2 regions of the Candidatus Nebulibacter yamunensis genome follow, and region 2 is predicted to be linked to the other one. Evidence: riboswitches for the same ligand, from Rfam matches in the RefSeq annotation. Region 2 holds a riboswitch; the other holds the start of a gene.
The links. A riboswitch is a leader RNA that binds a small molecule or an ion and turns the genes downstream of it on or off. The one in region 2 is predicted to bind cobalamin.

Region 1: another riboswitch for cobalamin. It lies ahead of nrdA (class 1a ribonucleoside-diphosphate reductase subunit alpha); the one in region 2 lies ahead of M1V25_RS02840 (TonB-dependent receptor).

Annotation. Positions count from the first base shown of each region.
Region 1 is NZ_JAMBMW010000002.1:3,968-20,506, reverse strand. It holds gene M1V25_RS01110 (efflux RND transporter periplasmic adaptor subunit) at 1-103, opposite strand, end outside; gene ptsP (phosphoenolpyruvate--protein phosphotransferase) at 185-2,446, opposite strand; gene M1V25_RS01100 (RNA pyrophosphohydrolase) at 2,452-2,934, opposite strand; gene glnA (glutamate--ammonia ligase) at 3,086-4,498, shown strand; gene trpD (anthranilate phosphoribosyltransferase) at 4,513-5,457, opposite strand; gene rlmD (23S rRNA (uracil(1939)-C(5))-methyltransferase RlmD) at 5,484-6,830, opposite strand; gene M1V25_RS01080 (FKBP-type peptidyl-prolyl cis-trans isomerase N-terminal domain-containing protein) at 7,008-7,514, shown strand; gene M1V25_RS01075 (thioredoxin domain-containing protein) at 7,798-8,805, shown strand; cobalamin riboswitch at 9,069-9,286, shown strand; gene nrdA (class 1a ribonucleoside-diphosphate reductase subunit alpha) at 9,505-11,769, shown strand; gene nrdB (class Ia ribonucleoside-diphosphate reductase subunit beta) at 11,781-12,932, shown strand; gene yfaE (class I ribonucleotide reductase maintenance protein YfaE) at 12,936-13,184, shown strand; gene crcB (fluoride efflux transporter CrcB) at 13,198-13,593, opposite strand; gene dksA (RNA polymerase-binding protein DksA) at 13,859-14,272, shown strand; gene M1V25_RS01045 (hypothetical protein) at 14,294-14,476, opposite strand; gene cydB (cytochrome d ubiquinol oxidase subunit II) at 14,497-15,672, opposite strand; gene M1V25_RS01035 (cytochrome ubiquinol oxidase subunit I) at 15,662-16,539, opposite strand, start outside.
Region 2 is NZ_JAMBMW010000004.1:3,145-19,683, reverse strand. It holds gene M1V25_RS02910 (anthranilate synthase component I) at 1-125, opposite strand, end outside; gene M1V25_RS02905 (glutathione peroxidase) at 331-1,059, shown strand; gene M1V25_RS02900 (sulfite exporter TauE/SafE family protein) at 1,120-1,896, opposite strand; gene M1V25_RS02895 (NlpC/P60 family protein) at 2,093-3,214, opposite strand; gene glsA (glutaminase A) at 3,558-4,793, shown strand; gene M1V25_RS02885 (DUF4404 family protein) at 4,842-5,162, shown strand; gene M1V25_RS02880 (hypothetical protein) at 5,171-5,602, shown strand; gene rimI (ribosomal protein S18-alanine N-acetyltransferase) at 5,568-6,053, shown strand; gene M1V25_RS02870 (HAD family hydrolase) at 6,074-6,784, opposite strand; gene M1V25_RS02865 (hypothetical protein) at 6,768-7,223, opposite strand; gene secA (preprotein translocase subunit SecA) at 7,312-10,026, shown strand; gene dctA (C4-dicarboxylate transporter DctA) at 10,196-11,452, opposite strand; gene queF (NADPH-dependent 7-cyano-7-deazaguanine reductase QueF) at 11,722-12,546, shown strand; gene M1V25_RS02845 (hypothetical protein) at 12,548-13,546, opposite strand; cobalamin riboswitch at 13,727-13,912, shown strand; gene M1V25_RS02840 (TonB-dependent receptor) at 13,940-15,907, shown strand; gene M1V25_RS02835 (hypothetical protein) at 15,914-16,539, shown strand, end outside.

The DNA.
Region 1 (16,539 bases), on a different contig from region 2:
CATTAAAACTTCCCGTTTTCTTCCCTGACCCTAAAAATAAAAAATAAATAACACTAATTGCTAAACTCAACGTTATTAAACCAAAAACTATATGTTTTTTCATCTTCATGAAACCAATACGATATATGCTCAACAAAGCTAAATGATATTCAGATATAACACAAGAATTTGTTTTAAAAAGATATTAATGATTAATTCCGGCACGGATTAATCCACCTAAATCATTTTCAACTAGAAAATTTTCTAAGTAAGTGTGGACCTCTTCCGTAGTAGCGAGTTTTAATACTTGCTTGAGTACATTTTTACATTGTTTTTTGGCAACGTTTCGCAATACATGTTTCACTTTTAATATCACGGCTGCATTCATACTTAAGTTATCAAACCCCATCCCGATTAAGAGCGCCGTTGCTAATGGATTACCTCCTAACTCACCACATAATGAAATTTGTTTATTGTGCTTTTTGGCCATTCTAACGAGATAATAAAGCACTTTTATCATCGCTGGATGTAGCTGATCATAAAGCGTAGATACCTTTTCATTGGTTCGATCAATTGCAAGAATATATTGAGTTAAATCATTAGAACCAACTGAAACAAAATCAACCAATGGCAACAAGCGCTCAATTTCCATAATGGTAGCAGGCACTTCAATCATCATTCCAATCTCTGGCAACTTAATATCAAAACCTTCTTCGATAACTTCTTTGTAAGCTTGACGAATAAGTTTTTTAGATTCTTTTACTTCCTCAATAGTCGTAATCATTGGTAGTAATATCTGCAAGTTATTATATTTGCTGCTTGCTTTAAGCATCGCTTTGACTTGCATTAAAAATAAGTTAGATTGATCCAACATCATTCGGATACCACGCCAACCCAATGCTGGATTTTGCTCTTGTTCATAAAAATATGGCAAGGTTTTATCTGCTCCCACATCTAATAAGCGTAGCACCACAGGTTTATCTGGGAACGTCGATAGGATTTGCTGGTAAATAATCCGCTGCTCATCTTCCCCTGGGAAGCGCTCTCTAATCATAAATGGAATTTCAGAGCGATATAGTCCAATCGTTGCCGCACCTTGGCTAAGTGCACGATCTAAGTCCGCAATCAAGCCAACGTTAGCCTTTAACTCGACCACATACCCATCAAGTGTTGTACTGGGTAAGTCCTTAAGTGCTTGTAGCTCTACTGCCTTTTGCGATTCATGTTTAATTAATCGCTCATATGCAGCTTTTAAGCCTCGAGCTGGCTGTACATATACACGCCCAACATAAGCATCTACGATGACATCTTTGCCATCGATAAAGTTTATCGGTAAAGCTTTAATCCCTGTAACAAAAGGAATAGATAATGCTTTTGCCAAAATAGCAGCATGAGAATAGGAAGAACCATGCTCGGCAACGATTGCCTTTAATCTACCTTTTGGCACTTCAGCAATCATTGATGCTGTAATCTCACTCGCTATCAACACAGTGTCAACGGGATAATGACTTTTTTTTAGTGTTCTATCTTCTAGTGCCAGCAAAATACGTTTACCCAAGTCACGTATGTCACTTGCTCGCTCAGCAAAATAAGGCTCATCCATTTGCTCAAAAAGAGTTGCTTGCTCTAAAACGACTTTTTTTATTGCACTTTGCAGCCAGACTCCTTGGCGAATATAAGTTAGAATACCGTCATAAAAGCGACTGCTATCGATCATTTGCAAATAAGCTTCAAAGAGTACAGCCTCGTCATTTCCTGCTAACAATGTAATTCTTTGCAACATTTCTTGTAGATGCTCCTTTACCTCTTTTACAGCTGAAATAAACAGAGCTTCTTCATCCTCCGATTGTGTTTCTTTATCCGGAATCTCTTCGATATCAGTAATGTTATAACGTGCAAAAGCGACTCCTTTTTGCACTCCTTCATTTGCACTAATACCATCAAAAAAGAGTGGACTTAGGGGTTGTTCTTCAATTTGATCAGATACATCCTCAACATGAATGGCACGATTGAGCGGCAATGATAAATTTGCACAAAGCGTCGCCACATCTGTTTGCAACGATTCCGTAATTTTATTTTTATCGCGTATTTGAAAAACAATAATAGCAATCACTTCACCCTTATAAATGACTGGTGCAGCCAACAATGAATGGTATTTATTACGAGATAAAGTTTGCAAAACGCTATATCTTTTTTCTTTTGACATATCTGTCACGACAAGTGCTTCTTCACGCAAGGCGACCCTACCAATCAAGTCATCCTTAACATTGATATATATCATACCTGACCTTATCGTTGGCACAAGTGTTGAAGCACAAAGCGTATAGACGTGATCACTGTCTTCCAGTACAAAGACACTACACGCATCAACTGCTAAAAGCTTAGATGCTTCTTTAACAAAGATTGACAACACAACATCAAGTTCATGTTTAAGGTCTATGATTTTGACCAAAGGTTGCCAGAACATATACATTACTCACTAGATTGATTTTCAACGAGTGGGGAAAAGTGCTCCAATGCTTTTTGGTACACTTTACGCTTAAAAGCGACAACTTTATCCACAGGATACCAGTAATTCACCCACCGCCAATCATCAAATTCTGGTTTATTGTTTGCGTTGAGATTAACCGCACTATCTGGTGACTTTAATCTAAGCAAAAACCATTTTTGCTTTTGCCCGATACATAAAGGGCAGTTTCTTCTTATTAAAAATCTTGGCAATCGATAGCGCAACCATGTCTGTGTTGCTGCAATCACCTCGACATCATACGGCATCAAACCCACCTCTTCTTTTAACTCACGATACATTCCTTCAATTGGTGTTTCCCCTGAATTTAAACCGCCTTGCGGAAATTGCCACGAACTTTGATTTACTCTGCGACCCCAGAATACCTTGTTTTGATCATTAACAATGATGACCGCCACATTTGCTCTGAAACCCTCTTGATCTATCACGATCATTTCCAAATCTAGTATTACCTTGAGCTTTAGCATACCGTAAAGATTGCAACTTTTCCTTGAAAATCTTGCTAAATTTTATAAAAAATCTGATAGAATTCGTTTTCGATGAATAACCTCTAACCCTAATTCTCAAGGAGTCAAAAGCATGTCCGACTTTGCAACTTTTAAATCAATAGTCGATGAAAATGAAATCGAATTTGTTGATTTACGTTTTACTGATACTAAAGGGAAAGAACAGCATGTAACGATACCTGTTCGCGCCATTGATGAAGATTTTTTCAACGATGGCAAGATGTTTGATGGTTCATCTATTGAAGGTTGGAAAGGGATTAATGAATCAGACATGATTTTAATGCCCGATGCGGCTAAAATGTTAGTGGATCCATTTTTTGAAGCGCCAACTCTCATCATTCGATGTGATATTCTAGACCCCGCAACCATGCAAGCTTATGATCGCGATCCCCGCTCAATTGCCAAAAAATGTGAAACCTATCTTAAATCAACTGGTCTTGCGGACATCGTTTTATTAGGACCTGAACCTGAATTTTTTATTTTTGATAATGTCACTTATAAAGCAGATATGGAAGGTGCTGAATACAAAATCATTAGTAGCGAAGCAGCCTGGAATACAAATCAGCCCAAGAATGGTCACAATAATGGTCACACACCAGGTGTCAAAGGTGGCTATTTCCCGGTACCACCAGTTGATTCATTACAGGATATTCGCTCTGAAATGTGCCTTATTTTGGAAGAGCTAGGGCAAGAAGTAGAGGTACATCACCATGAAGTCGCAACAGCTGGTCAGTGTGAAATCGGCACAAAATTCTCAACTCTAACTGACAAAGCTGACCAGATTCAAACCTTTAAATACGTTGTTCACAACGTTGCAAATGCTTATGGTAAGAGTGCAACGTTCATGCCAAAACCTATTCCAGGTGATAACGGCTCTGGCATGCACGTCCACCAATCTTTATCTAAAAATGGCAAAAACCTTTTTGCTGGTAACTGTTATGCAGGTCTATCAGAAGAGGCACTTTATTACATCGGTGGCATTATTAAACATGCCAAAGCACTTAATGCGTTTTGCAACCCTGCTACTAATAGCTATAAGCGCCTAGTTCCTGGGTTTGAAGCACCTGTATTACTTGCCTACTCAGCACGAAATCGCTCAGCATCTATCAGAATTCCGTTTGTCAGCAGCGAAAAAGCCAGACGTATTGAAGTGCGCTTTAGCGATCCAACCGCCAACCCATATCTTGCTTTCTCTGCAATGGTTATGGCTGGCATAGATGGTATTAAGAATAAAATTCATCCAGGTGATGCTATGGATAAAAATCTTTATGATCTACCACCAGAAGAACTTGTTGATATCCCTACTGTAGCAAACTCTCTTGAGGAAGCGCTTCACGCTTTAGATCATGATCGCGAATTTTTAACTGCAGGTGGCGTCTTTTCAAATGACATGATTGATGCTTATATCGATCTTAAAATGGAAGAAGTGCAAAAACTCAATATGACTCCACATCCAGTTGAATTTCAAATGTATTATAGTTTATAGATAAATAGCACCCTCTAAATTAGCTTTGCAAAAACCCCTTTTTGCAAAGCATCTTTGATCACTTTCACATGATCAATAAGCATGCCTTCAAAGCCACAAGCCACATGCCTAGCTGCAGCTGCATTTATAACTAAAGTATCTTGCTTCACACCTAAAATTTCATTATTAAATAGTGCTTTGGACTCTTCCAAGTTTTGATACAAATTTCCTACCTCTAGATATTCCAGCTTACTACGCATAAAGCCCACTTGCTCTGGATGAAGGCTAAACTCTGTAATAGTATCATTATGGATTTGAATGACTTTATTCACCCCACAAACGGAGAACTCATCCATCCCGTCACCATATACAATATAAGCATGAGTGACACCCTGATTCTTTAAAGCATACAAATACGGTTTCAACAAGCGTTCGTCATAAACACCAACAACAATGCGTTTAACACGCATTGGATTTAATAATGGTCCAAGCACATTAAAAAAGGTGCGCTTTCCTTGCTCTGCAAAACGTTTACGTACGTTAGAGACCTTAGCAAAAATTGGGTGAAAAAATGGAGCAAATAAAAATACTATGCCTGTTTGTTGTAAAAGTCTAAATGCTTCATCCGCTGTTTGTGGTAATTTTATATTTAATTTATGTAATAAATCAAAACTTCCACATTTTGAAGTAGTTGAACGATTACCATGTTTAGCCAGTTTAGCGCCAAGCTTATGCACAACAAATGCACTTAAAGTCGAATAATTTAACGTCCTGCAACCATCCCCTCCGGTACCAACAATATCAAGTGTATCTAAAAAAGGATTCTCAATCGCAATACTATACTCTAAAAACGCTTGTACTAATGAGAACAAGGTTTGTTCTTGATAAACTTCTTTATCAATCTGTTTAATGATTTCATATTGCTGGTCTTCACTTGTGTCGTCATTCACAAGTGTCTTGACTAACTCACTGACGTTCACGGTAATTCCCTTCTCTTAAAATTATATTATTTTCCAAACACTGCTATTGATTCCACATGAGTTGTATGTGGAAACATATCCATGACACCGGCAGATAATAGCTTATAACGTTTCTCATTTACTAAAATACCTGCATCACGTGCCAGTGTTGCCGGATCACATGACACATATACGATTCGCTTAGGATTAATTTTATCAATTTGCCTGCAAACCATTTCAGCACCTGCTCGTGGTGGATCTAATAACAGTTTGTTAAAGCGGTTCTCCAAAATCCATGGACGTTTAGAAATATCTTCAAATAAATTGCCAGGATAAAATGCTATATTTTCTAAACCATTTTTATTGGCATTGATTTTAGCACGCTGCGTCATTTCTAAATCGCCTTCAATACCAACCACATATTTGGCTTTTGTTGCCAATGGCAAACTAAAATTTCCTAAGCCGCAAAATAGATCCAGCACTACATCATCCTTATTTACATCAAGTAACTCTAATGCCTGTTTTAGCATTTTATTATTAATATCCTGATTCACCTGAGTAAAATCATTTGGAGCAAAATAAATATTCAAATCATAGTCATTAAGCCGATATGACATTTCAATGGGCTCTTGATCTACCATGGGATAGAATCGAGTGACCGTATCTGGTCCCTTAGCCTGTAAATAAATCCAAAAATGATGTACTTGAGCAAATACAGTTATTTTAGTTAGATCCTCATCACTAAAGGGTGCTAAATGTCGAATAATAAGTGCTGTTACTTTTTCATCCACCGCCACTTCAATCTGTGGGATTTCGCGATAAATTGACAAGTCTTGGATGAAATTTTGCAGTATTGTTAAATTATGCCCAATGTCTTGATGAAGTACTTGACATGAATCAATGTCTGCTAAAAAACGTCCATCACGCTCTCGAAAACCAACTAACACTTTGTTTTTTTTATGTACATAACGCACACCTAGTCTTGCTTTTGTACGGTAAGCCTCTGATGAAGCCGATCTTAACGGCAATAATATTTCTTTAGGGACTAAGCCAGCACCAAAATGCTTAAAGTGACTTAACAACGTTTGTTCTTTAAAGCGAATTTGCGCATCAGGAGAAATATGTTGAAAGGTACATCCACCACATATTTCAAAATATTGGCAAGGTGGAGTTACGCGTTCACTACTGGCATTAAGCACACGCACAAGTTTGCCTTCATCATAGCTTAACTTGCACTTGCTATATTCAAATTCGATCTCCTCTCCTGTTAATACGAAGGGGATAAAAGTGGTTTTTCCATTGATTTTAGCAATGCCACGCCCTTCGTGCGACATACTACTGATAACTGTACGGAACACCCCCTCAGGGACACTTTTTTTATTATTTTTGATCATTTATTAAATATTAAGGAAATTTTTAAGGTATCGCTTAGTTTAACGATTGGATATAAAATGTCATTGTTTTTTGACGTTTTTACTTCTTTTCACTGTAAAAGGCTTGTTCTTTTGCTAACCCATGTTTAAGCTAAAGTGGTTTTGTTTAAATTAGGTAATCAATCAACTGGAGTTATTATGAAAAAATTAGCCAAAATCACCTTATCATTATTAGTAAGTAGTGTACTTATATCTAGCGCATTTGCTGATGCTGATGTGATAAAAGAAACAGCTGTTGCTAAACCTACTGTTGTTACAAACACAGTAAGTCAGGATAATGTGGCCGATGCAAGTTATACTATTGGCTATTCAATTGGTAAAAACATGACTGAGCAATTACACCAACAAAATGTAACACTTGATATTGACAACTTAGAACAAGGTTTCACTGCGGGTATTAAAGGTAATAAGCCGAAACTCACTCAAGAGCAAATGGAGCAATCTATGCAGGCTTTCCAAAAAGAAATGGAAGCTAAAATGAAGGCAGATGAAGAAGCAGCTGAAGCAGAAGCTGCTAAAACCAAGACAGAATCTGAAGCTAACTTTAAAGCAACTACTAACAATGCTGAACACGCAGCAATAAGTGTCCAACCTTCTGTTGATAGCACAAAAGAAGCAGCTGATACAACAAACAATAACAATTAAGAATAATGGTTTTATTTTTCCTTTGATACTTTATTTATAGATGGGTATTAGCTAAGTTTATTTAAATTTTTTATTTAAACCTTAAAATTAAATTTGAGATAATCAACTTCTCCACTAGATAATTATGTCACCTTGATTTCAAGATATATATGACAAAAACTGATCCATAGAGCAATATGTGTAACGCCAAATAATCAGCATGAATCTTTTTCATTTTAGCAATGACTCTGTTATAGTCTTTGCCGATACAGTTAAACAAATAAAATATGGAGTTTCATCAAAAATGAATATATCTAAAAAAATTTTAATTGGAGCTTTTGGCTCAGCCTTACTTGCAACTGCATTAGCTGGCTGTTCCAAATCAGAATCAAATGGTAACAACAAAGCTTCTAAAGAAGTGACTAAAAGTGTAGAAACACAAGTTGTAGCCGAACCTAAAGAAGCAATCGCTAAACCATCTATCAGCGCCAATAATGAGCAAGAACTTCTCCAAAACGTAAGCTATACACTTGGCTATAGCGTTGCTGGAAATGTCACAGCTCAATTAAAAGCGCAAGGCGCAAGCCTTGACAATACTGCAATATTAACAGGATTCAAAGCAGGTATATCAGGTCAAGCTGGTAAATTTAACCCAGAGCAAATGCAAGACATTATGCAGACTTTCCAAAAAAGTTTAATGCTAACACAAGAAGCAAAACAAGTTAAATCTGTCATTGAAAACGCCAAAGCCCTCCTCTCTAATGAACAAACACCAACAGTTGGTCCCAAAGATGCCAAAGTGGCAGTCATTCAATTCTTTGACTATCAATGTGTATATTGTCACAAAATAGCGCCAATAATGGAAAAAGTCATGGATGCCAATCCAAATGTGAAATACATTTTCAAAGAATTCCCAATTTTCGGTCAGCGTTGGGAAGCTTCTCAATATGCAGCTGAAATGGGTATTGCTGCCTATATCTTAAATGGCTCTGAAGGGTACCTAAAATATCACAATGCTGTATTTGCAAAAGGGATTGATGAAGGCAAGCTAAGCATTAAAGATATTAATGATGTTGCCAAAAAATTAGGCATTGATGTCGCCAAAGCCGAAAGTCTAATTAAAGAGAAAAAAGTTACCGATAACATCGCAGCAGACATGAAGCTTGGTTTTGATAAACTTGGCATTCAAGGCACACCTGCTATTATCGTGATCCCATTAATAGGAGCAACAACTAATAATACAACGGTTATTCCAGGCTTTGCACCTCAAGCAACCATCCAAGATGCAATCAACAAAGCACAAGGAAAATAAAAAGCTCGCAAGTTTAAATGAACTCATTAAGCACAGTTCTAAAATTAACCGTCCCCACAAAATCTTACTTACTGCTTGACCTATCAAGTGGAAAAATAGATCGTATTTTTTCTTATTTTCAGTTAAAATAATTCTCACTTATGCTAATTGGTTTGTGATGCTTTTGCATTTCAACTCAAGTAACAAAAAAATAAATTGCTCCTTTACTTCCCTTCACGCTCACTGAAAAACGGTGAGATCTTTACTACAAAAGAAGAGGCAAAGAGATTGAGTCAACTTATTTTTATATCGTTACCAAGAGGGAATCTGGTGAAAATCCAGAGCTGACCCGCAGCGGTAATTGGAAACGAAAAACACGTTTATTTAGATTTGCATAAATAAAAAAGCACTGGTGTAAACTGGGAAGCTGTGTTGAGTAGGTGTTGTCAATACAACAACGTGTCCATAAAGCCCGAATACCTGCCATTAGTTGATAGATACCCAATGTGATTTTCTTGTTACGGGTATCAATTGTGTAAAACAGCTTTCGTGGGATGAAGCAGACACAGAGGTTAATATTTATTTAGTTACAATGATTCAACTTCTAAAGTTGAGTCTGCGTTTTATATTCCTTCTATGTGGTCTTTTGTTTTTACCCAGATTGATAATTTGATGTTATGTATTACATTAAACACACTACCATGATAAGGAAACAAAGCAATGAACGTTAACGTTACTAAAAGAAATGGTAAACTTGAAGCGGTTGATCTAGATAAGATTCATCGTGTATTAACTTGGGCTGCCGAAGGCTTGGAAGATGTGTCGGTTTCTCAAGTTGAAATTAATTCCCATATTCAACTTTATGAAGGGATGAAAACATCGGATATTCAAGCAATCATTGTTAAAAGTGCTGCTGATTTAATTTCTGAAAATACTCCTGATTACCAATATATGGCAGCACGTCTTGCTATTTTTCATTTACGCAAACTTGCTTATGGCGAATTTGAGCCACCTCATATTTATGATCATGTTAAAAAATTAGTTAAGGCAAAAAAATATGATTCTCATTTGCTTGAGGATTATAGTAAAGCTGAATTTGATCAAATGAATAAGCATATTGACCACTGGCGTGATATGAATTTCACCTATGCTGCGGTGAATCAAATGCAAGGCAAATACTTGGTACAAAATCGAGTTAGTGGTGAAATCTACGAAACACCCCAAATGCTTTACATGCTCGTAAGTGCCTGTTTATTCTCAAAGCATGACAAAACCATTCGCATGCGTTACGTGCTTGATTTTTATGATGCAATTAGCCAATTTAAACTTTCACTACCAACACCAATCATGGCGGGCGTTAGGACACCAACTAGACAATTTAGCTCATGTGTATTAATTGACACGGATGACAGTCTAGATTCGATCAATGCTTCTGCTTCGGCGACTGTAAAATACGTTTCTCAACGTGCGGGTATTGGTATTAATGCTGGAAAGATTCGAGCCTTGGGAAGTGAAATCCGAAAAGGGGAAGCCCTCCACACGGGTTGTATTCCTTTTTATAAATATTTTCAAACAGCCGTTAAATCTTGTTCGCAAGGTGGTGTAAGGGGAGGTGCTGCAACGCTTTTTTATCCTATTTGGCACTTAGAAGCAGAATCTTTACTTGTGCTTAAAAATAATCGTGGTGTTGAAGATAATCGTATTCGCCATCTAGATTATGGTGTACAGATCAATAGACTGATGTATCAACGCTTAATCAATCAGCAAAATATCACGCTGTTTAGTCCCGCAGATGTGCCTGGCTTATACGAAGCTTTTTTTGCTGATCAAGATGAGTTTGAAAGATTATATGGCGCTTATGAAGATGATCCAAGCATTCGCAAAAAGACAATTAAAGCTACTGAGCTTTTTTCCATCTTAATGCAAGAACGTGCGCAAACTGGTCGCATTTATATTCAGAATGTTGACCATAGCAATACACATTCCGCATTTAATAGTAAACTTGCACCTATTAAGCAATCTAATTTGTGTATGGAAATCACACTGCCTACTAAACCCTTGGTCAATATTTCTGATGATAAGGGTGAAATTGCCCTTTGTACACTTTCTGCCTTTAACCTTGGGGCTTTAACATCTTTAGATGAGCTTGAGTATTTAGCGGAGCTTATTGTAAAAGCACTTGATAATTTGTTGGATTACCAAAACTATCCTCTGACTAGTGCTGAAATTCCCGCCAAGGCTAGACGTAGTTTAGGCGTGGGGGTCATTAACTTTGCTTATTTCTTAGCAAAAAATAACGTGCGTTATAGTGATGGCAGCGCTAATGAGATTGCACATAAGGCTTTTGAAGCGATTCAGTATTACTTACTTAAAGCATCGAATAACCTCGCTAAAGAAAAATCACCTTGCGAATGGTTCCATGAGACAACTTATGCTCAAGGACTCTTACCTATTGATCATTACAAAAAAACCATTGACCAGTTTTCTTCTTATCCTTTACAACTAGACTGGGAAACATTGAGAAAGAATATTAAAAAATACGGTCTTCGCAACTCAACTTTAAGTGCTATCATGCCATCTGAAACTTCTTCTCAAATTTCAAACGCTACCAATGGTATTGAGCCACCGCGCGGACTAGTTTCAATTAAACAAAGTAAAGATGGTGTATTGAAACAAGTCGTTCCTGACATTAAGCGATATAGATACAATTATGAACTTTTATGGCAAATTCCAAACAATTCAGGCTATTTAAAAATTTGCGCTATTATTCAGAAATTTATTGATCAATCAATTTCTGCAAACACCAACTATGACCCTATGCACTACCCTGATCAAAAGGTCCCCATGCAAACTTTACTTGGCGACCTTTTAACAGCCTATAGATATGGCTTGAAAACACTTTATTATCATAACACTCGTGATCATGCTGAACAAAAAACAGTACAGACAATTGATGAATGTGAATCCGGGGCATGTAAAATTTAAGGTAATTGACAATGATTAATCCATATATATACTCTACATTTCAAACACAATCTAATAACCCATTAAATGAACCGATCTTTTTCGGCAAAGCGGTCAATGTATCTCGTTTTGATCAACAGAAACACCCTATTTTTGAACGCCTCATCGAAAAGCAGTTGTCTTTCTTTTGGCGTCCAGAAGAAATTGATTTAAGCCGTGATCGAATCGATTTTCAAAAATTCAATGACAATGAATGTCATATTTTTCTATCTAATTTACAGTATCAAACTCTATTGGATTCCGTACAAGGCAGAAGTCCAAACCTTGCCTTTTTACCGTTAGTATCCTTACCTGAACTTGAAACCTGGGTTGAAACATGGAGTTTTTCGGAAACTATACATAGCCGATCCTATACTCATATAGTACGTTCACTTTTAGATAATCCAAGTCCAATATTTAATGAAATTATTGGAACTAAGGAAATCAGAGAACGTGCAGGAGACATTACTTGTTATTATGATGATCTAATCCTTAAAACACAATTATTGCAATCTAGAGGGGAAGGTACTTATGAAGTAGAAGGAAATATCATAGAGGTTACTTCCCGCTCAGTCAAAAAGGCACTGTATTTAGCCCTCCATGCAGTTAATGCCCTTGAGGCTATTCGCTTTTATGTTAGTTTTGCTTGTACCTTTGCATTTTCAGAACAAAAGAAATTAGAAGGCTGCGGTAAGATTATGAAGCTTATTGCACGCGATGAAGCACTTCATTTAACAAGCACTCAGCATATGATTAATATTATTCTAGAAGGCAAAGACGGTGATCCTGAGTTCACTCAAATTGCCCATAATTCACAACTAGAAGCACAAAACATTTTTAAAAAAGCTGTCGAACAAGAAAAAGCATGGGCAAAATACCTATTCTCTAAAGGCTCAATTTTAGGTTTAAATGAACAAATTCTTTGCCAGTATATAGACTATTTAGCTAAAGAGCGTATGCAAGCCGTAGGCTTAAACACAAGTGACATCCAAACACCCAAAAGCAACCCTATTCCTTGGATTAATACCTATCTTAACTCTGATAATGTCCAAGTAGCACCTCAAGAAACTGAAATTAGTTCATATCTAGTTGGTCAAATCGACAGCAATGTCGCTGAAAATGCTTTTAGTGATTTTGAGTTATAAACGATGACTGTGATTAAATATAATAAGCATGTCATTGAAACAACAAGCAAGGATAAAAGCATTTTAGAAATACTTGAACAAAATCAAATTTCACCCAACTTTCAATGTCGCAATGGCATCTGTGGGACATGTCGCTGCAAATTAATAAAAGGTCATATTCACTATCTAAAAATGCCTTTGGCCTTTACTAAAGAAAATGAAATATTAATTTGCATTGCAAATGCTAATCATTTTATAGAGTTAGAGACATAAGAATTTATAGAAATCAGACAGTCAAACAACGTTTAACTAAATAAAAACCAACAGTAACCGCAAGCATTGAGATAATAACGCTCAATACAATATAAGTCATCGCCTTTGTCCATTCACCTTTTTGAAACAACATCAGTGCATCTAAACTAAAACTAGAAAAAGTGGTAAACCCGCCTATAAATCCGGTAATAAGAAGTGCACGCGCATGATGTGTTGAAACGTTTACCCAAAAGCGCTCTTCTAATAAAAATGCAGCAACTATTCCAATAGCAAAACAACCAACCACATTAACGATAAAAATGCCAAAAGGAAAAGACTTTCCCAAAAGCTTAGCCCCTAGTTCTGATACACCAAAACGACATACTGAGCCTACGCCACCACCGATACCAACAAATAATAAAGTTAACATATTTTCTCCTTTTAAGTTTAATTCTTACCTAATAAATTAGGCGTCATCAATCTTAAAGGATAGTTTAAGCTTTTTTCTCAAAATAGCTTAGGAAGTACGCCATTTCCTGCGTAAAATTGTACCATAAATTATAGATATTTTACATTGACCAAATGATAAACTTTTACTTTTTTTATGATATGCAGCAAATTTATTAGTTAATAGCTTTCTTTTATGATATAAAAACGCCCTAACAAAATAATTAACTCGTTAATGGAGGCTAACGATGATGACAGAAAAAGAACTACTAAACATGCCTGAAGATGCGTATATGAACGAAGAGCAGCTAGCTTTTTTTAAGGAATTATTACTTCAGCAAAAACAAGAGTTAACTGCAGCAATAGACGATGCTAAAAAAAGCCTGGCGGAGTCTGAACGCAATACCGATTTAAATGACGTTGCAACGTCTCAAGAAATACAGCAGCTTTACTTACGCACAGTAGACCGCCAAAGTAAACTCCTACGTAAAGTTAATGAATCACTTCGTCACATAGAAAACGGTGATTATGGCTATTGTGAGCTAACAGGTGAACCCATAGGTTTACAGAGATTATTAGCAAGACCCACTGCTACTTTGTCAGTACAAGCAAAAGAAATTCAAGAACACCAAGAAAAAACTCAAGGGATTATCAAAGCATAATCTATTCTAAAAATCAGGTGTTCATCGACCTTCTTTGTTATGCTTTTCATCAAACAAGCGATCGCCTGCATTAGCGGGGTGATCGGGATCGTCACTGATTTCTAAATATTTATTACGAATTATCTTTTCATCTACATATAAAGTAAAACGATAACCAACATACATAGAAATTGCCAGCATAATAATAATTATGATATACCACATTTTATTTTCCTCTAAATTAATTAATAGAATGTATGCTCATTATTCTTAAGAGTATCTTTATCTAACTTAGCTTTATTACGCCATGCCACACGAAAGCCCCAAAATTTATAGCTAATGATCAAAATCATACTTAACACAGTAATATAGAACATACCCATCAAACTATATGGTGATGATGAAACATTCCAAATCGTTAGGCTTTGACTACCCAATCCAGCATTTCCAACCCAACTAGAAGGCACAACAAAAGGGAAAAGTGCAAATGCACCTGCATACATCACCGCAGCAATAGACAATGCTGAACACCAATACGCCAATGCAGCATTTTTACCTTTCAATAACCATGCCAGTATCAACATCACATAACAAATAACAGGAACAAGCCACATCCATGTGTGTAATGTGTAATTATTCATCCAACCACCTGTTATAAGACTGACTTGGGTATTATAGGTAAGTGTTTGTGGCATCTGAATAACAATCATGCCAGGTAGCACCCATAGCAACATGAAAAACCCAAGTGTCATCAATATCAAACTAGATAAGATAAAGATATTTGCAAGTCGACGAAAATAACACCCCAACTCACCATCCAGACGGCGATTCAGATGCAAACAACCATGTGTCAGCGACATGCTTAGGACTAACAATGCAACTAATACAGCAAAGGGCGACAATACACTAGCAAAGGCGTTGCCGATATAGACTGAACGCATCATAAAATCATCATGATAAAACGGCAAGCCATAAAAAAGCGAACCCAACACCAATCCAAAAATAATCAAAGGAATGAAACTACTAATGAACAATCCCCAATCCCAAAATTTACGCCAACCATCACCCTCTAATTTACTACGGTAATCAAATCCTGGCGGGCGCAAAAATAAAGTAAATAGCGCAAGCAGTAAAGCTGGGTATAGCCCTGAAAAAACCGTACCATAAACAGCAGGCCAAATTCCAAAAAGCGCTCCTCCTGCAATAATAATCCACGTTTGATTACCATCCCATGTAGGAGCAATCGTGTTAAGTGCCAATCTACGCTCAATATCATTATCTTTAAAATTTTTATGCCTAGTCATAAAAGGCATCATAATGGTGACACCAAAATCACAACCCGCTGTCGTTGCATATAAAATCAAAATAAAGACGATAATCGCCCACCAAATCAGTTGCAAAGTAGTATAATCAAACAACATCAGACACCCCCTTTGTACTATCATAGCGACCGTTTCCCAAAGATTTAGGTCCTTTTCTTGCAACCTTAAACATAATAATTAACTCAATGATAAATAACCCAAAGTATAGCAAGGCAAAAAAAGCAAGACTCACGACAATGTTCCACGACACTAACGTAGAAACACCCAAACTCGTTGGTAATATACCATTTATTACCCAGGGTTGACGCCCCATTTCCGCGACAATCCAACCAGCTTCTGAAGCAATATAAGGCAATGGAATAGAGAATAATGATAGCCACAAAAACCATCGGTAACGCAACAAAGAGCGCCTTAGTACGTGTACTGCTCCAAAAGTCATCACAAAGAAGACCACACACCAGCAAGCAAGCATAATCCGGAAAGCATAAAAAACAGGCCACACTTGAGGAATAGTGTCTTTTACTGCTTTATTTAATTCTGCTGAGCTTGAATTGTATGGATCTTTTGCATGTGCTTGCAAAATAAAGGCGTAGCCAATATTATCACGATATTTTTTGGTTACCTCGTTTTTAGGATCAAATACTTCAAAATCTTTCGCAGTTGCATTACCATTTCTAACCCTCTCTAATGCTTTCAATGCCACTAAACCATCATAAATACGTTTTTCATTTTGCTGCATAATAGGTTTTAAACCATCCACTGTGGCTTTTAAATTATGGCCTGTAATCAGACTCAGCATCCACGGTATTTTGATATCAAAATAATTAATCTCATTCTCTTGTGAAGGAAAGGCAATCACTGACCACGCGGCAGGCGCTTTTTGAGTTTCCCATTGCCCCTCAATCGCTGCCATTTTAGCTGGCTCATACTTATCCACAGCTAAACCATTAGCATCACCCAAAAAGA
Region 2 (16,539 bases):
GACAGCATCATCCCTTTGTGGTTATCAAGTGCAGAGGTGATATGGTCTAAGTTATCGAAATTAAGCATTTTTTTGTTATAGTGAACGCTTATACCATGAATGGTTGTAAAATGTTGATGATTCATTCTTTATTCCTTAGTTGTTTCTATATTCTTGTAGTAGTGCAAGAATACAGCGCTATCTTTATCCTGTCGAGTAAGTTATAGCGTTCTATTTATAAGAAAAGTTTATTAAAAATAAATGAATGATATATTTAAAGTTGTAGCAATCAAGTGATATAGTAACCCAAGTCAAAAGACTCACAATCAACAAAACGCAAGGAGAAATATGATGTTTAAAAATTTAGAATCACAGCCTGTGCCAAACGTTACCTTTAAAACAATTCAAGATGGCAAGTGGCAGGATGTAACAACAGATGATCTTTTCAGAGGTAAAAACGTTATTGTGTTTTCATTGCCAGGTGCTTTTACACCTACTTGCTCATCTTCGCATGTGCCGCGTTACAACGAGTTATTCCCACTTTTTAAAAAACATGGTGTAGATGCAATTGTGTGTCTGTCTGTTAATGACACCTTTGTTATGAATGCGTGGAAAAAAGATCAAAAAGCAGAAAATATCCGCTTTATTCCAGATGGAAATGGGGAGTTCACTGAAAAGATGGGTTTGTTGGTAGATAAGCATGATTTGGGCTTTGGTAAACGCTCATGGAGATATTCTATGCTAGTAAAAAATGGGGTAATCAATAAGATGTTTATTGAACCAAGTAAGCCAGGCGATCCATTTGAAGTTTCGGATGCTGATACAATGTTAAAATACATTTCACCTAATGAAAGCTTGCCAAAAGAAGTAACTATTTTTACAAAACCTGGCTGCCCACACTGTGCTAGAGCAAAAAAATTATTGACTGAAAAAGGTATGTTGTTTGAAGAAATCGTTCTTGGTGAGAGTGCGTCTGTTCGCTCATTAAGAGCAGTCACAGGCAAGCAGACGGTGCCTCAAATTTATATTGATGGTCAGCATATTGGTGGAGCAGATCAATTAGAAGCATATTTTAAATAAAATCATAGCCCATTGAGATTAGTTTATGCCGATCACAAAATGGTTTGTGATGGATATGTTTTATAACAGCATTAAAATAGAGACAATAAACATCATTACAATAAAAATCCTTTTCAAAAAATGACTTGGTAAAACATGTACCAATTTAGCACCTACTAAGCCACCTAAGATACAAGGAATGAATGCCGAGAAAAAAATCGGTAAGTTGGCGTAACCAAGGTTATGCCAATTGATACCCATAACAGGTATTCCTAAGCATATCATCCACATTCCTGCAATAGTAGTATAGGTAAAAACAATTGCAGTTGATGTGCCAATTGCTTTTTTGATTTCAATGCCGCAGAGAATAAAAAAAGGAACACTGAAAACTGATACTCCTGTGAGCGTTGAAATTCCACCTACTATACTCGATAAGCTTTTAAATAACGGTTTGGAAATAGTTTTTTTTCTGGGTTTAGATGCTTTGAATATTAATAGCCAAATTGCGGTAAGTAACACGATGATACCAAAAATGTATTTTAGAGAGTGACTATCAATAATAGTTGCAAGATAAGCACCAATAAGTGCACCAATCGTCATAACGATGATAATGCTTTTGTATAGTTTTAAATCAAAATTTTTATATCTAATTTGCTTGTAAGTTGCAATTACACCCAATGGGATAGCACATAACGTGCCAGTTGCAATTGTCATTTGCATGACATGTGGTGTCTCTGGGAAAAAATGATTTATCATCCAAAAAATAGCAGGGACGGATAATAATCCAAACCCACCACCAAAAATACTAGATAAACAGCTTGCCAAAAAGCCCATAATAATTGCGCAGATGATTAACATTTTGCCCTATACTCAGGTGATAAAAGAGGGTGCAATTATATAAAATATAAATATAAAATGATACTTAACTACACGATTCTAAAGTTTGTTTTTTTAAAAAATTTTTACTTAACGTCAACTCAGTTTAAATGTTTATAATACAATCAATTCATTGTTTCTCTTATTAACCTCATTAATCTATGGTTTAACTCTCCTATCATAATTCTGTCTTGGTGGAGTTAGAGTTAATTATACTAGCATTTGTATTGATGCGTGGACGCAATATCCACACGTTATCATTGCCGTGTGACCAGCTCCACTCAGCAATGTTAATACCATTTTGGCTGTCGTCTTCTTTGCGCGTACAATGAATAATTGACAGTGTATTGTTGGCACTAACAGGATAATCCATAGCAATCATGACATGCCCAGGAATGGCAATCAAATCACCTAACTTAATCTCGGAGGCAAATGTGTTTTCAGTGATATTTTTCGCTTCAAGCTCCTGATCTAAAATATCTACATTTGACCAGCTTTGTAGTTGAGTGTATTGTATTTTTTCATCAACGTTTAGACCGTAAACTTGTTTTTTCCATGATAGTTCGAGCATTTTTGTTATCATGCGATTAACTTGGCTTTGTGTACTATATTGAACAAAACCAGAACAATCTGTTCCTTTGAAATTATTTTCATCCTTGAAATTACCTCCCCAGACATAGCCACTATTAAGAAGGTTAAATTGGTGTTTTTTGTGATCGTAAAGTGCAACTGGATGTAATAATTTTTTTAAAGCATTAGATTTAATCGTAATAGGGTAGGACAAGTTTAAGGATTGAAAGATATCTGAGATATTTTCAGACAATTCAAAGACCATATAAATCATGGTGACTTTGCTTACCAGAAAAACTTTAGGTGACGTTTTCAGCAAGTTGGTGCTGTAAACGCTGTCGTTGGTGCAAGTAGAGTTCAAAAGATCAATTGCATCATCAAAAATACCTTTGTAATTATCATAACCAATATATTTTCTAATATCTTTCAACGATATATTTTCATAAGGGAAATCAACATGTTGATACACTTGTTTTAACCAGTAGTTATCCGCTTTAATTTTTTCAATGGTTTTTAGTACTACAGTGTAATTATGGCAATCATAATCTTTTGAGAGATCCTTAAGGAAGTTAAAATCATGCAGGTTTTCGGTATCTGCAATTTCCTTTAATCGAAGTGCATTTGATAGTACTGGGTGATCTGTATAATCAGACAAGGGTGAGTTTTGCACACTATTTACACATATCAAGATTGATAGGGCTAATGTGGCAAATAGATATCTATATCTCATTTTATATTCATAATCAATCTCTATTCCATTACCTAGCGTGGAATATAACGCAGAATGCAGTATATTTTGTATTAACATTCTATAACTAATTGTATCTAATTATGGTATCTATCTTGTCATAGTGGTTAAGATCTCATAATAGATTCTGTATATGGATGTACAAAATCAAATCAGTTATCCTTCAGCAATATAAATTTTGTTCAAGTTGTCTGCCTCGTCAGCATATCGTTACAAATTTGCTTGGCTCTTTTTTAGTAAACGCAGAAAATAATGACTTTGGCTTTCAAGCCGCAATCCTTTACTCTACAATAAAGTACATTTCTACGTAGTAAATGTAAGCCATATGACTATATGCTGTGACCTTTACCAATTAGTTTTAAACTCTTGTAATAACGTTGCTACTGGCAAAGCAATTATTGATTATCTGAAGTCGCAAGGCTTTAGTCGTGAAAATAACAAGACAAAAACCTTAATAACAAAGCTTGAAAACTTACATGAGTCGCAATTAACATCACTTCAATTTGAAGAACTCATGCAATATGAAGATAGAGATTTTTATACTAAGTTATTCTCAAAAATGCTTGTTATACCTGATTTTTCAACTTTTTGTGAAAGACTACAAGAAATTTATAATACGATTATAACCAACAAAAAAGGCAAAGTAGCAAGTTATATTCCAGAACTTAAAAAAGTTAATCCTGAACAGTTTTCTATTTCAGTGTGTACAGTAGATGGTCAGCAATTTAGCATAGGAGACTATAAGACCCGCTTTTGTATGCAATCGATGGTTAAACCGGTATTGTATGCACTCAATTTAGAAGAAAATGGGCTTCAATCTGTGCATAAGCATGTTGGTAGAGAACCCAGTGGTAAAAATTTCAATGAATTGACTTTGAATGATAAAGGATTGCCTCATAATCCGATGATTAATGCTGGAGCGATTATGTCATGTGCTATGATTAAGCGTAAGTTGTCACCTGCTGGGCGTTTTAATCATATTATGCAGGCACTTTATGTATTAAGTGACAGCAACAAGATTACTTTTAACAATGCGGTTTATAATTCGGAAAAAGACACAGCGGATCGTAACTATGCCTTAGGTTATTTCATGCGCGAACATCATGCCTTTCCTAAAAATACGGACTTACATCAAACGCTTAACCTATACTTTCAAGCTTGCTCAATTGAGCTTAATAGCGAACTGTTAGCTATCATTGCGGCAAGTTTTGCCAATGCTGGTACTAACCCTTTAACGCAAAAAGAAGTCTTTAGACCAGAAACGATTAAGCATTGCTTATCGCTTATGTATTCTTGTGGAATGTATGATTATTCAGGTGAGTGGGCATTTTCTATTGGACTTCCTGCTAAAAGTGGTGTTTCAGGTGGGATTTATGTTGTGGTACCAGATGTGATGGGAATTGCAATATATTCACCACGTTTAGATAATCATGGCAACTCAGTGCGTGCAATTGCTGTTTGTGAACAATTAGTTGAACATTATAGTATTCATAATTATGACAGCATTTTGTTTTGTCCAAACAAAATCAATTTATTACAACCAATCCAATTGTCAAAGTAAGGGTTTGTTCCTAGAATAAGGGTCTCAAGATATTCAAGGAGAATAACTATGCTTAAAGATACTATCGCTCAGATCAAACAACTGTTACAAAATACGGGTAAGTTAAATTTTGTCGATACAGAAGCGCTATCTGAGCTTTTGGACCAATTACAAAGCGAACTTGCAACTTTTCCAAAAGATCAACAAGCACAAGCGATTGAAATTGCAAAGCTAACAAAACAGAAAATTGAAATGAGTAAGTTGCAAGATCCAAAAGAGGCTGATTTTAGTGATCTTGAACAAGTAGTTATGGAATACGAAATTACTCACCCACGACTTACAGATACCATACGTTCGATCTGTAACTTGTTATCAAGTATTGGGATTTAAAATAGTTCATGATGATTGATAGTAGGCAAAAAGTAATTTTACAGTATTTAGATATCGATTTATGGTGTTATAAGCATAAGCAACAAACAATTATTGAGTGTATAGATAATAATAAGAATTTTGATTCGATCGTTATAGATACACATTTAGTAGATGTTATTCTATCAACACTTCAGCATAAAAAAGTACTGGCATGTTTTCTAAGTGCTATGTTTAAGCACAAAAAGATTCAGTACCACGAATATTCAACGCTTGATATAAAAAAAATAATGGCATCTAATGGAATTATTATTTATGATGAACGTTTGATGATAGAGGAGTTGGGTGGAACATATGATTACAGAAGTTTTAAAATCCCAATCGATAAACTCACAAGCGCTAATATAAAAAAACAGGCTATGATCCATGTCTACGCAGTATCAGATTTTACCACTAAGTGAAAATTACCTGCCTCAGATGATGGATATTGAGCGTGAAGTATTTGATCATCCATGGTCGGCTTCACTAATGAAAGACAGTATCTTATCCGCACATACTGAAACCTGGGGATTGTTGGACCCTAATGATCGCTTAATTGCCTTTGTGGTTGTCTCGGCTATTTTTGATGAAGCTGAGATTTTAAATTTCTCAGTAGCCAAAATCTATCAACACCAAGGTTTTGGACAAAAATTGTTGGCATATTTAATGAATCATTTGGCGTATAAGAAGATTGAAAAGTTATTTTTAGAGGTGGGGGTCAGTAATATTCCTGCAATTAGTATTTATAAAAAATATGGTTTTGAGCAAATCTCGGTACGTAAAAACTATTACCAAGTTGGTGACAAACAAGAAGATGCACTTGTTTTACAAGCTACTTTACAGCCAAAAGAATCATCTCACTATTTTAGGTAAGTGAAGGATGGCATATCACACTATTTTGAATTGTAGTTTAAGGAGTTCGAGCATTGTTTGGCATATTGCTTTAATTCTACGAATTGTTCGATGACGTTTAAAGCACCTAACTTATGTAAATTTACACCATTGGCATAGCCATGACTGATTAAAATACAGCTCATACCAAGCACTTTGGCACATAAATAATCATTTAACGAATCACCAATCATAAGACTCTGTTCAATTGTAGCGTGAAGTTTATTGCACGCATAGGCTAAAGGTGCAGGATGAGGTTTGTAAAACGCTGTCGTGTCTCCTCCAGCGATGCAATCAAAATAGGGCATTAAATTTAAATACGACAAAATTTTGATAGCGTGTGCTTGTTCTTTGTTGGTAACAACTGCCATAGGGATATTTTGTGATTTAAATATATCTAAGGTTTCAATAACGCCAGGGTAGATATAAGTGTGTTCTCCCATTGTAAGTTCATAGTATTTTAGTGTTAAATCAAGCGCTTCTTTAGCATAACGTTTAACTTTATCTTCGGGCAGATCAAGTGCAAGCACTTTTTGGGTTGTCGTGGGAAAACCTTTGCCAATGATACTTGCCGTTGTTGTATCAGTAATGGCCGTTAAGTTGAAATGAGCGCGCATTTTGTTTAAAGCATAGGTGATGTCTTTAACGCTATTGATCAACGTGCCATCAAGGTCAAAAAAAAGATAGGAAAACTGTTTAGTTGTTTTGATCATAGTGTTTTTTAAGAAAGGTGTGAATGGAGTGCTTGATTTGATCATTATTTATTTGGTCTGCTAAGTGTTTAAAAGCCGTTTGTGCACTTTGTGGTGCAGACTTGGCATGATGATCTTTTTGGTTACCTAAGAGATTGAATTCAAGAATGAGCTCCAGTCTTTCAAGGCGATTAAAGTAGTCACTTGTCTTTAACAATGTAATGAGCTCTTTTTTAAGTTCTCGAAATTTAGAAAGCAATTCTGGAATATCCGTTTTTAACACAAGTTTAGTACCATTGTAAAAGCACACTTTGGTGTGGTTGAAATAGGGAATATTAAAATTGAGCAACGTTTGTTGAGTCGTTTGAGCGATATCGTGCTGTTTTTTTATTGAGTGCAGAAGAGTTGACTTTTTGACAGTAAAAAGCTCATCAACTGAGTAGTTTGTCTTACGGATCATTTTGACGCACTTAGCTTTTGTTATGGAATAAGTTGCAGTATAATCCAAAACCAGTTAAGTGGAAACCAACCCATCGTTTGGAAGATAGATGATTATAAAAAAACTATTTGGTAGCCGTAATGACCGTTTAATTAAAAAAATGCGAAAAACGGTTGATAAAATCAATGCCTTAGAATCTGAAATTGAAAAGTTTACCGATGCTGAATTACAAGCAAAAACGAATGAATTTAAAGAGCGTTTAAAAAACGGCAATACTTTAGAACAGCTGTTACCAGAGGCATTTGCGGTTGTTAGAGAAGCAGCAAAACGCGTTAAAGGTATGCGCCATTATGACGTACAACTTATTGGTGGGATGGTGTTACACTCTGGTAAGATCGCCGAAATGCGTACTGGTGAAGGTAAGACGCTTGTTGCGACGTTGCCAGCTTATTTAAACGCATTAACAGGTAATGGCGTGCATGTGATCACTGTTAATGATTACTTAGCTTCGCGCGATGCTGAGCTTATGGGGAAAATATACAGTTTTTTAGGTTTAACGACAGGTATCATCATTGCTAATTTATCACCAGATCAACGCAGAGCAGCTTATGCTTGTGATATCACCTATGGTACTAACAACGAGTTTGGCTTTGATTATTTGCGTGACAACATGGCTTTTAGCAAACAAGATCAAGTACAAAGAAGTCGCAATTTTGTCATTATTGATGAAGTCGATTCGATCTTAATTGATGAAGCCAGAACGCCTTTGATTATTTCTGGAGCATCAGAAGATAGCTCAGATATGTATTTATTATTTAATCGCTTAGTACCAACTTTGACCAAGCAAACAAACTCGGAAGCAAATGATGGGGATTTTTATCTAGATGAAAAATCTAAACAAGCTTATTTGACAGATCAAGGTCATACAAAAATTGAAGAAGCATTGATGCGTGAAGGCATTTTAAATGAGAGTGATAACTTATATTCACCTCAGCATGTCACCAAAATGCACTATTTAAATGCGTGTTTACGTGCGCATAACTTGTATCAGAAGAATGTTGATTATATTATTCGTGATCAGGAAGTGATTATTATTGATGAGAATACTGGACGAGCCATGGAAGGTCGTCGCTGGTCAGATGGTTTACACCAAGCAATTGAAGCTAAAGAAGCTGTCAAGGTACAAAGTGAAAACCAAACCTTAGCTTCCATTACTTTTCAAAATTTCTTCAAATTATATAATAAACTGTCTGGTATGACGGGAACGGCAGATACTGAGGCCTTTGAATTTCACGAGATCTATGGTTTAGAAGTTGTAGTGATTCCAACAAACCGTCCACCTAAGCGTGAAGATCATCATGATCGTATTTTTGGTGACCAAAAAGATAAATTTAAAGCAATTGTTGAAGATATCAAAACGCGTGTTGAAAAAGGTCAACCGGTTCTTGTTGGTACAGCATCGATTGACACATCTGAAATTTTATCAACGTTACTGCGTAAAAAGAAAATAAAGCATGAAGTATTAAATGCCAAGCAGCATGCAAGGGAAGCGGCAATCATCGCTCAAGCAGGTTATCCAGGGAACGTTACAATTGCAACTAACATGGCAGGTCGAGGTACTGATATTATTTTAGGTGGGAACTGGGAAGCAGAAATTGCGGCACTAGAAGCGCCTACGGTCGAGCAAATTGCTAAGATTAAAGAAGATTGGAAAAAACGTAACCTGCAAGTCATTGAGGCAGGTGGGTTGTGTATTTTAGGTTCTGAGAGACATGATTCACGTAGGGTGGATAATCAATTAAGAGGGCGGTCAGGTCGCCAAGGTGATCCAGGTGAGAGTCGTTTTTATTTATCTATGGATGATAATTTACTACGCATTTTTGCCTCTGAATCTTTAGCTAATAGAATGAAAAAAGCATTGGCAGGGGGAGAGTCGATTCAATTTGGAATGATGACGCGTTTTATTGCTAAAGCGCAATCAAAGGTTGAGCAATACCATTTTGACATTCGTAAGAACCTGCTTGAATATGACAATGTTGCTAATGAACAAAGAATGGTGATTTATAAACAGCGTGAAGAGCTTCTAAGTAGAGAAGATGTTTCTGCCATTATTAACAGTATGCGCTATGATGTAGCAGAAAAGTTATTTCATGACCACGTGCCAGCAAGATCGATAGAAGATCAGTGGGATTTGGAAGGTTTGGAAACAGTATTATTAAATGATTTTGCTATTTCAATTAACTTGCGTAGGATATTAGCAGAGGATGATCATTTAACTGATGAGCACTTAAAGGAAATTGTCGTTAAAGCAATCGTTGATGAATATCAGCATAAAACACAAAATAAAACACAAAACTTAGACTTAACCGCAATTCGTCACTTTGAGAAAGTCAGTTTGATGCAGGCACTTGATAGCCATTGGCGTGAGCATTTAAATGCGATGGATCATTTACGCAACAGTATTAATCTGCGTGGTTATGCACAAAAAGATCCTAAAAATGAATACAAAAAAGAGTCATTTGAGCTTTTTTCGAGCATGCTTGATAACTTTAAATATGAAGTTATTTCTAACTTAGCGAAGATTCGAATCCAAGCGCCAGAAGAAGCGCAAAAAATGGAACAAGAATGGAAGAGTTCGATTAAAAATATCGAAGCACAACATGAAGATGTATTGGCAGGTGGTAGCTCATCAAGACACGATGAAGAGACAGCACATCGTGCACATCAACCATTTGTGCGCGAAACACCTAAAGTCAAACGTAATGATCCATGCCCATGTGGTTCAGGTAAAAAATATAAACAATGTCATGGTGCGTTAGCTTAGATCCTTAGATCTTAGTAGGACTATATTTTTTGCAGCAAGCTACGAGGATTGCTAAATTTGACTCAATGTAGGGGTTAATACTTTGTCAGGCCATAATTTTAAGGAATATGGCAAAGCATTTTTCTTGATTTGAAGGCACGAATGGGTGACGGTATGAAAATTTGAACACTCATTTTTTAAATTGTAACGTTGTATAGAGTTTTTGAAGATCTAATTGTTTATTCCATTTGGCAATGATAATAGTGGCAATTGTGTTGCCAATCATGTTGGTAATGGATCGACCTTCTGACATAAAACGATCTATCCCAAGTATGATTACAATTCCTGCAACAGGAACCGTTCCAAGTGCGGCAAGCGTGCTAGCAAGAATAACGAAACCACTACCGGTCACCCCGGCAGCACCTTTAGAACTAATTAACATGACCACTAACATAAATAATTGCTGCTCAAAACTTAAATGTACATTTAAGGCTTGTGCGATAAAAATTGCCGCAAGTGATAAATAAATTGCTGTACCATCAAGGTTAAATGAATATCCTGTTGGAATAACAAGACCAACGATGCTTTTATCACAACCAAGCTTGGTTAACTTTTCAATTAGGTTGGGTAAGACCGTTTCTGAGGATGAAGTTCCTAAAACGATTAGAATTTCAGTTTTAATGTAACGAATGACTTTAAAAATATTAACCTTGCAATAAAAGTGCAAAATCAAACCAAGCACTACAAAGAGAAAAATAAGGCAGGTAAGATAAAAGCACATGAGTAAACCTAGTAAACCAACTAATGTATGTAAGCCATATTTACCAATGGTGTAAGCCATAGCAGCACAGGCAGCTAAAGGGGCATAGTACATGATGCTATGGATGATTTTGAAAAATACTTTGGATAAATGTTGAACACCTTCTAAAATGGGTTGTCCTTTTTCACCATACATGAGTAAACCAGTGGAAAAAAGAATAGCAATAAATAGTACTTGTAAAATTTCTCCGTCACTAAAAGCACTGAAAAAAGTATGTGGGATGATATTTAAAAGAAAACCAGAAATACTATCCATTTGCTTTGCTTGTCCAATATATGCTTGAGCTGAATGCATGTCTAGACTATTTGGATCAATGTTCATGTTTGATCCTATAGGAAAAAGGTTGGCAACAATCAGACCAATTGCAAGAGCAGCTGTCGTTGTGATGATAAAGTATACCAATGCTGCACCACCAATTTTTCCAACTGCTTTTAAGCTTTTCATTGCAGTAATACCAGAAACAATAGTTAAAAAAATAATTGGTGCGATAAGCACTTTAATAAGTTTAATAAAAACATCTGCAAATGGCTTTAATGCAATTGCAAAGGCTGGCTCAATCGCCCCGAGTATTACTCCGATACCGATACCTATAATAACTTGAATATAAAGATGTTTAAAAATACGCATGTGTTCCCCATTGTTTTTATTTTATGTGTAAATATGTATCAAAATTGCAATTGAGTCAATTGTTTGCAATTTAAAGCATCAAAATCATTAAATTTTTTTGCCATTATTACTTTGAATATGTAGATTGATGAATATAATTTTAACGTGTTTAGTAAGATGACAACAAGTTTCGGAAAAAGAGGGTGAACGTTGGTTAAGTGTGTGCTTAGTATTATATTATTTGTTATGGTAGAGTGTTTAAACCTGATTAGTTGTAAGAGGATGATGAAATGAATTTAGTATTATCTGAACTTGGTAAAAAATCAGAATATAAAACAGAATATGATCCAACCTTACTCTTTCCTATTCCTCGTACAATTAAGCGTCAAGAGCTGGGGATAACAGCTAAGCCAACCTTTAGTGGGGTGGATATCTGGACAGCGTTTGAGGTTTCATGGCTTAATCTTAAAGGTAAACCACAAGTCCGTATTGCGATATTTGAAATTGATGCCTTATCGCAATGTTTGATTGAGTCAAAGAGCTTTAAATTGTATTTAAATTCATTTAACAATAGCCGTTTTGCCGATGATGAAATTGTAATCAAAACAATGCAAGAGGATTTAGAAAAAGCTGCAAATGGTACAGTAAAAGTGACATTGTATTGCTTGACAGACTACCCTATCCAAGTGACTCCAATGTTTGAGGCAGAATCATTGGATGAGCTAGATGTTGAAATTACAGAATATATTACTAATCCTAATTTTTTGTCAGTTAATCCAAAAGTGATTGTTCACGAATGTCTGAGTAGTGATTTATTAAAGTCAAATTGTCTTGTAACGTTTCAACCAGATTGGGGTAGTGTGTTAATTGAGTATCAAGGAGCAAAAATTGATAAGGTTGGCTTGTTAAAATACATAATCTCATTTCGTAACCATAATGAGTTTCACGAGCAATGTGTAGAGCGAATTTACAATGACATTATGCAAAACTGTAAACCTGAAAAGCTTATGGTTTATGCACGCTATAGTCGTCGAGGTGGATTGGACATTAATCCGCTTCGTAGTAACTTTACTCTTGCTGAGAAATTGAAAACATTGCGTTTAGCAAGACAGTAAGTCAAAGATCAGATCTTTGATATTCTCTTAATTTAGGCTGACAAGGAACGTTTGAGTATTCTTCAATCTGGTAAGCGATTTTACATGACTCATGTTCGCATAATTGATATGAATTATCAGATAAACCTTCAGGATATACTTTTTTACCTGATTGACAAATATCATTTATTGCCTTTGCAAACTTGATCTTTTCTCCCATCTCATTGCCTTTTAAACCTAAATACGCACCATCTGTTTTTAAGGCGCTATAGGCTTTATCTTCACTTAATGTTTTATCATTAAAACTGTCAATCTGACATAAATATCCTGACTCACATGACCATTCAAATGTTGTATATGGTCCATGTAATGACTGATAGTTATATAAGTTGGTTGCGTAGATTGCAACCATTCCCAAATAGGAAGTCAAAGTACGCATAGCAGATTTAACAGCACTGCGCGCGCTAATAGCTTGTTGAATTAATTCTTGTGGTAATATTTCACCTTGATAATGGATCGCTTTATAGCTATCTTGAAACTCACGCGTAAAAATTTGCGTAATCAATTCATTATAAGCCTTTCTTACAAGCCCGTCTGATGGTTGAATCAAAAGGTTCATTTGAAGCTGTGTGTCTAAATAGGAGAAACGTGCTAAGGAAAGTGATTTGCAAAATGCCATTGGATATTTGCTATATAAAGTTTGTGAAATCCATTGAGATAGGGCTTTATCAGTCTTAGCTAACTTTTGTATTTCTTGCAGTTGATGTTCAATATATTGTCTTGCAAAATGATCACCTGTTATTGCTTTATCTAAATTTTCAGAAAAATCTTTTTTGAATGCCATGATAGCATCAATATTTTCATTAAACATATCTTCAAAGAGAATGTCATCGAAAAAATATCCTACATAGTGAGGATCGTTAACGTTGGCGTTACTTTTAATTTCGGTAGAAGCAAAACTGACTGAAGATAACAGTGTAGTAATAGTGAAGGTAGAGATTATTAGTTTTTTTATCATCATAATTTTATTTCCTTTTGTTTTTTAACATCGTATTTTAGCCTATGTGACATTTCAATGCTCTTGTCTTAGATTCAACGTTTAGATGATGTTTTGTAATGACTCAGCTGATTGAAAAGGCTTGCAGATAAGTTTTGCTAATTTTTAGCATTGGTATATTCCCATTTGCCATAAATCCCTCTAGTATCACCAACTGACTTAGGTGCGCAGTGCGTTAAAAGGGAAATTGGTGAAAGACCAATACTGTACCCGCAACGGTAAACCAGTGTATTTAAAAGATACTAGAAGATCTTGCATCACTTACTAATAAGTTAAAGAGTGAAACAGTTATGGTTAAGTCCGAAAATCTGCCTATGTCTAAATGTTTACGGGGATATAAACGAAAAAGAGGATAAAATGAAAAAACAGATTTACATCGTAATCAGCTTGAGCTTCGCGATGACACATTTTGCTTGTGCAGATAATTCACAAGAAAGTGCTCACTATACACTACCAACTATCGTTATTCACTATAACAAACAAGGGACTCAAGCACACACGAGTGATCTCAAAGCAACCAATCCAATTGCCGTTGAGTTATTTCCAAGCTATGGCAATCAAATTATCGACAATATGCTTAAACAAAACGCATGGGTAGAAACTAGAATAAGCAGTGGCGCTAATCCTACATATTATCTTAAAGGGCAACGTGCAACGGTGTTGTTAAACGGGATGTCATTGAATCAATTTAATAGTCAAGCGCAAAATACCTCGCTTGTTCCAGCCAATAGCATAGAAACCATCGACATCAATCCAACTGCAAGCAGTGTATTATATGGCTCAATGGGATTAGGTGGTACAATCGCGATCAAACAAAAATTTATTGATTACAATCAATATTTGATTGGCATGAGTACAAGTTATCCACTAGGAGGTGGAGTCAATCTTTTTGTAAATCAACTATTAGATCAGCAAAAAACCTGGGCTTTTCAATTGATCACCAATACAGAAAGTTTGGATAACTATCGCGATTATTCACGCAATAACAACAATAATATTGATTTTACATTACTACATCAAACAAACACTCAACAATTACGCTTTAATTTTAGTGATAGTTATCAATATCTGCATTTCCCAGGTGGTCTATCTCAATTAGAAAGCGATCAAGATCCTTGGCAAGCAAGTTCTTCTGGCAGACAAAAATATATCAATCACACTATTAATAGCCAGCTAGGCTTAACTCAAAAAATTAATCAAGAATTCATCTTTAACTTACAATCACAATATCAACAACAATGGGCAAATGTGATTTTTGCCAATCCAGGCTATGGTTCATCGAAACAAAACAGTAGTCTTTTTTATCTGCGTCCTAGCATTACTTATCAAAACAATTGGTTAAAAAATATTACAGGTTCTGAGTTCAACTATCAAACGTTTAAGCAAAGCTCGACTATTTCAGACTCTAGACAAACAAATGTCGCTATTTTTAACCAAGCAGATCTAAAACTAAATCTAAAGTGGCAAACAGGTGTGGGTGGTCGTTATGAACATAGCTATACACAAGGAGACCTTATCTTATCTGCCAGTCACGGCTCACAGATTATTAATATCGGTGCGGGAGAGTTGTATTTGCAATACAACTGGGCAACAAGCTTTAATACGCGTGCATCTATATCTTATGCTTATCAGTTACCTTTTATCGATCAGTCTAACCTTACACCTGGTTTAACTTCAAATTTTGGATTGGATCCACAAACTGCTTGGATTTATCAAATAGATAATCAATATAAAAACAACAAACTTGAACTCAAGAATAGTACTTATTGGATGCTAATTAACAATCAAATTGCTTATAATGGCAATGATCCAAGTTCATCTTTTGGTGCCAATATTAATTTTCCACCTACTCAAACGATTGGTAATTTATTTTCGCTTGACTATAGATGGTCACAAATGCTGAGTAGCGGCGGTAGTTTTGTGCTTAATTTAAATACATTTAGATTTGGTACATTTAGTCATGCTAACAATATAAAAACTGATATCAGTAATAATACCGTTCCAGGTCAATCTCCTTTTAGTGCTGAGATTCACGGCAATTGGCATCTCATGCCTGATTTGACGTTATGGTTGCAACAGCAGTATTTCAGTGCTCAATATGCTGATGGTGATTATTCCAATACGCTTGCCAAACAAAGTGGATACTTTCTTACCAACCTTGGCGCTAAGTATCAAATCAATCAATGGCAATTTAACTTAAGTATTTATAACTTATTTAATAAGTTTTATTACAGCTATGTTGCCACTGCTGATTTTAAGCGTCTAAGCTATTATCCTGCAAATGGCATAACAGCAATGCTTAACATCCAGTACACTTTTTCGTAACCTTTTATGAAAAAAGCATTAGTTTTTTCGTTTTTAATACACGTTGTCGTTATTGCTACACTTACTTTGATTAATTTCTATATATTTGTCCCGATACATAAAGAGCTTATATTTTCAAATCACCTACAAAGTATACCTGCACATATTGTTTATTTTACCCAACCACACATTACCAATATTGAAAACACACCAAACTCTACTCAAAATAAATTTAACTTTATAAAACGACATTCAACAGTAGAGCAATCACCCATCCTTGTGATAACTAGTAATAAACCAAAGTTTGTCACTCCTTTAGAAACAAAAGGGAATCAACAGAAAAACAATATTGACCTTACCGATACGCCTAAATTTACTCAACAAGTAACAAGCTATAGCACTTCCAGAGAAGTACAACAAGCCTTGTCACACTTGCAAAGTGCATTGACTGAGCTTTTAAATCAGCATAACCCAGACTACAGTACCAAGTTTGATATTTACATCACACTAGAGAAATCAGGTACGATAAAGTCGATTGTGTTTAGCCCCTCACCCCCTAATCAGCTTAAGGAATATATTCTCTATTTTTTACATCAACAAAGCTATACAAAAAAACTAAGTTTTAAGGATGATGTTAATATAAATATTCCAAT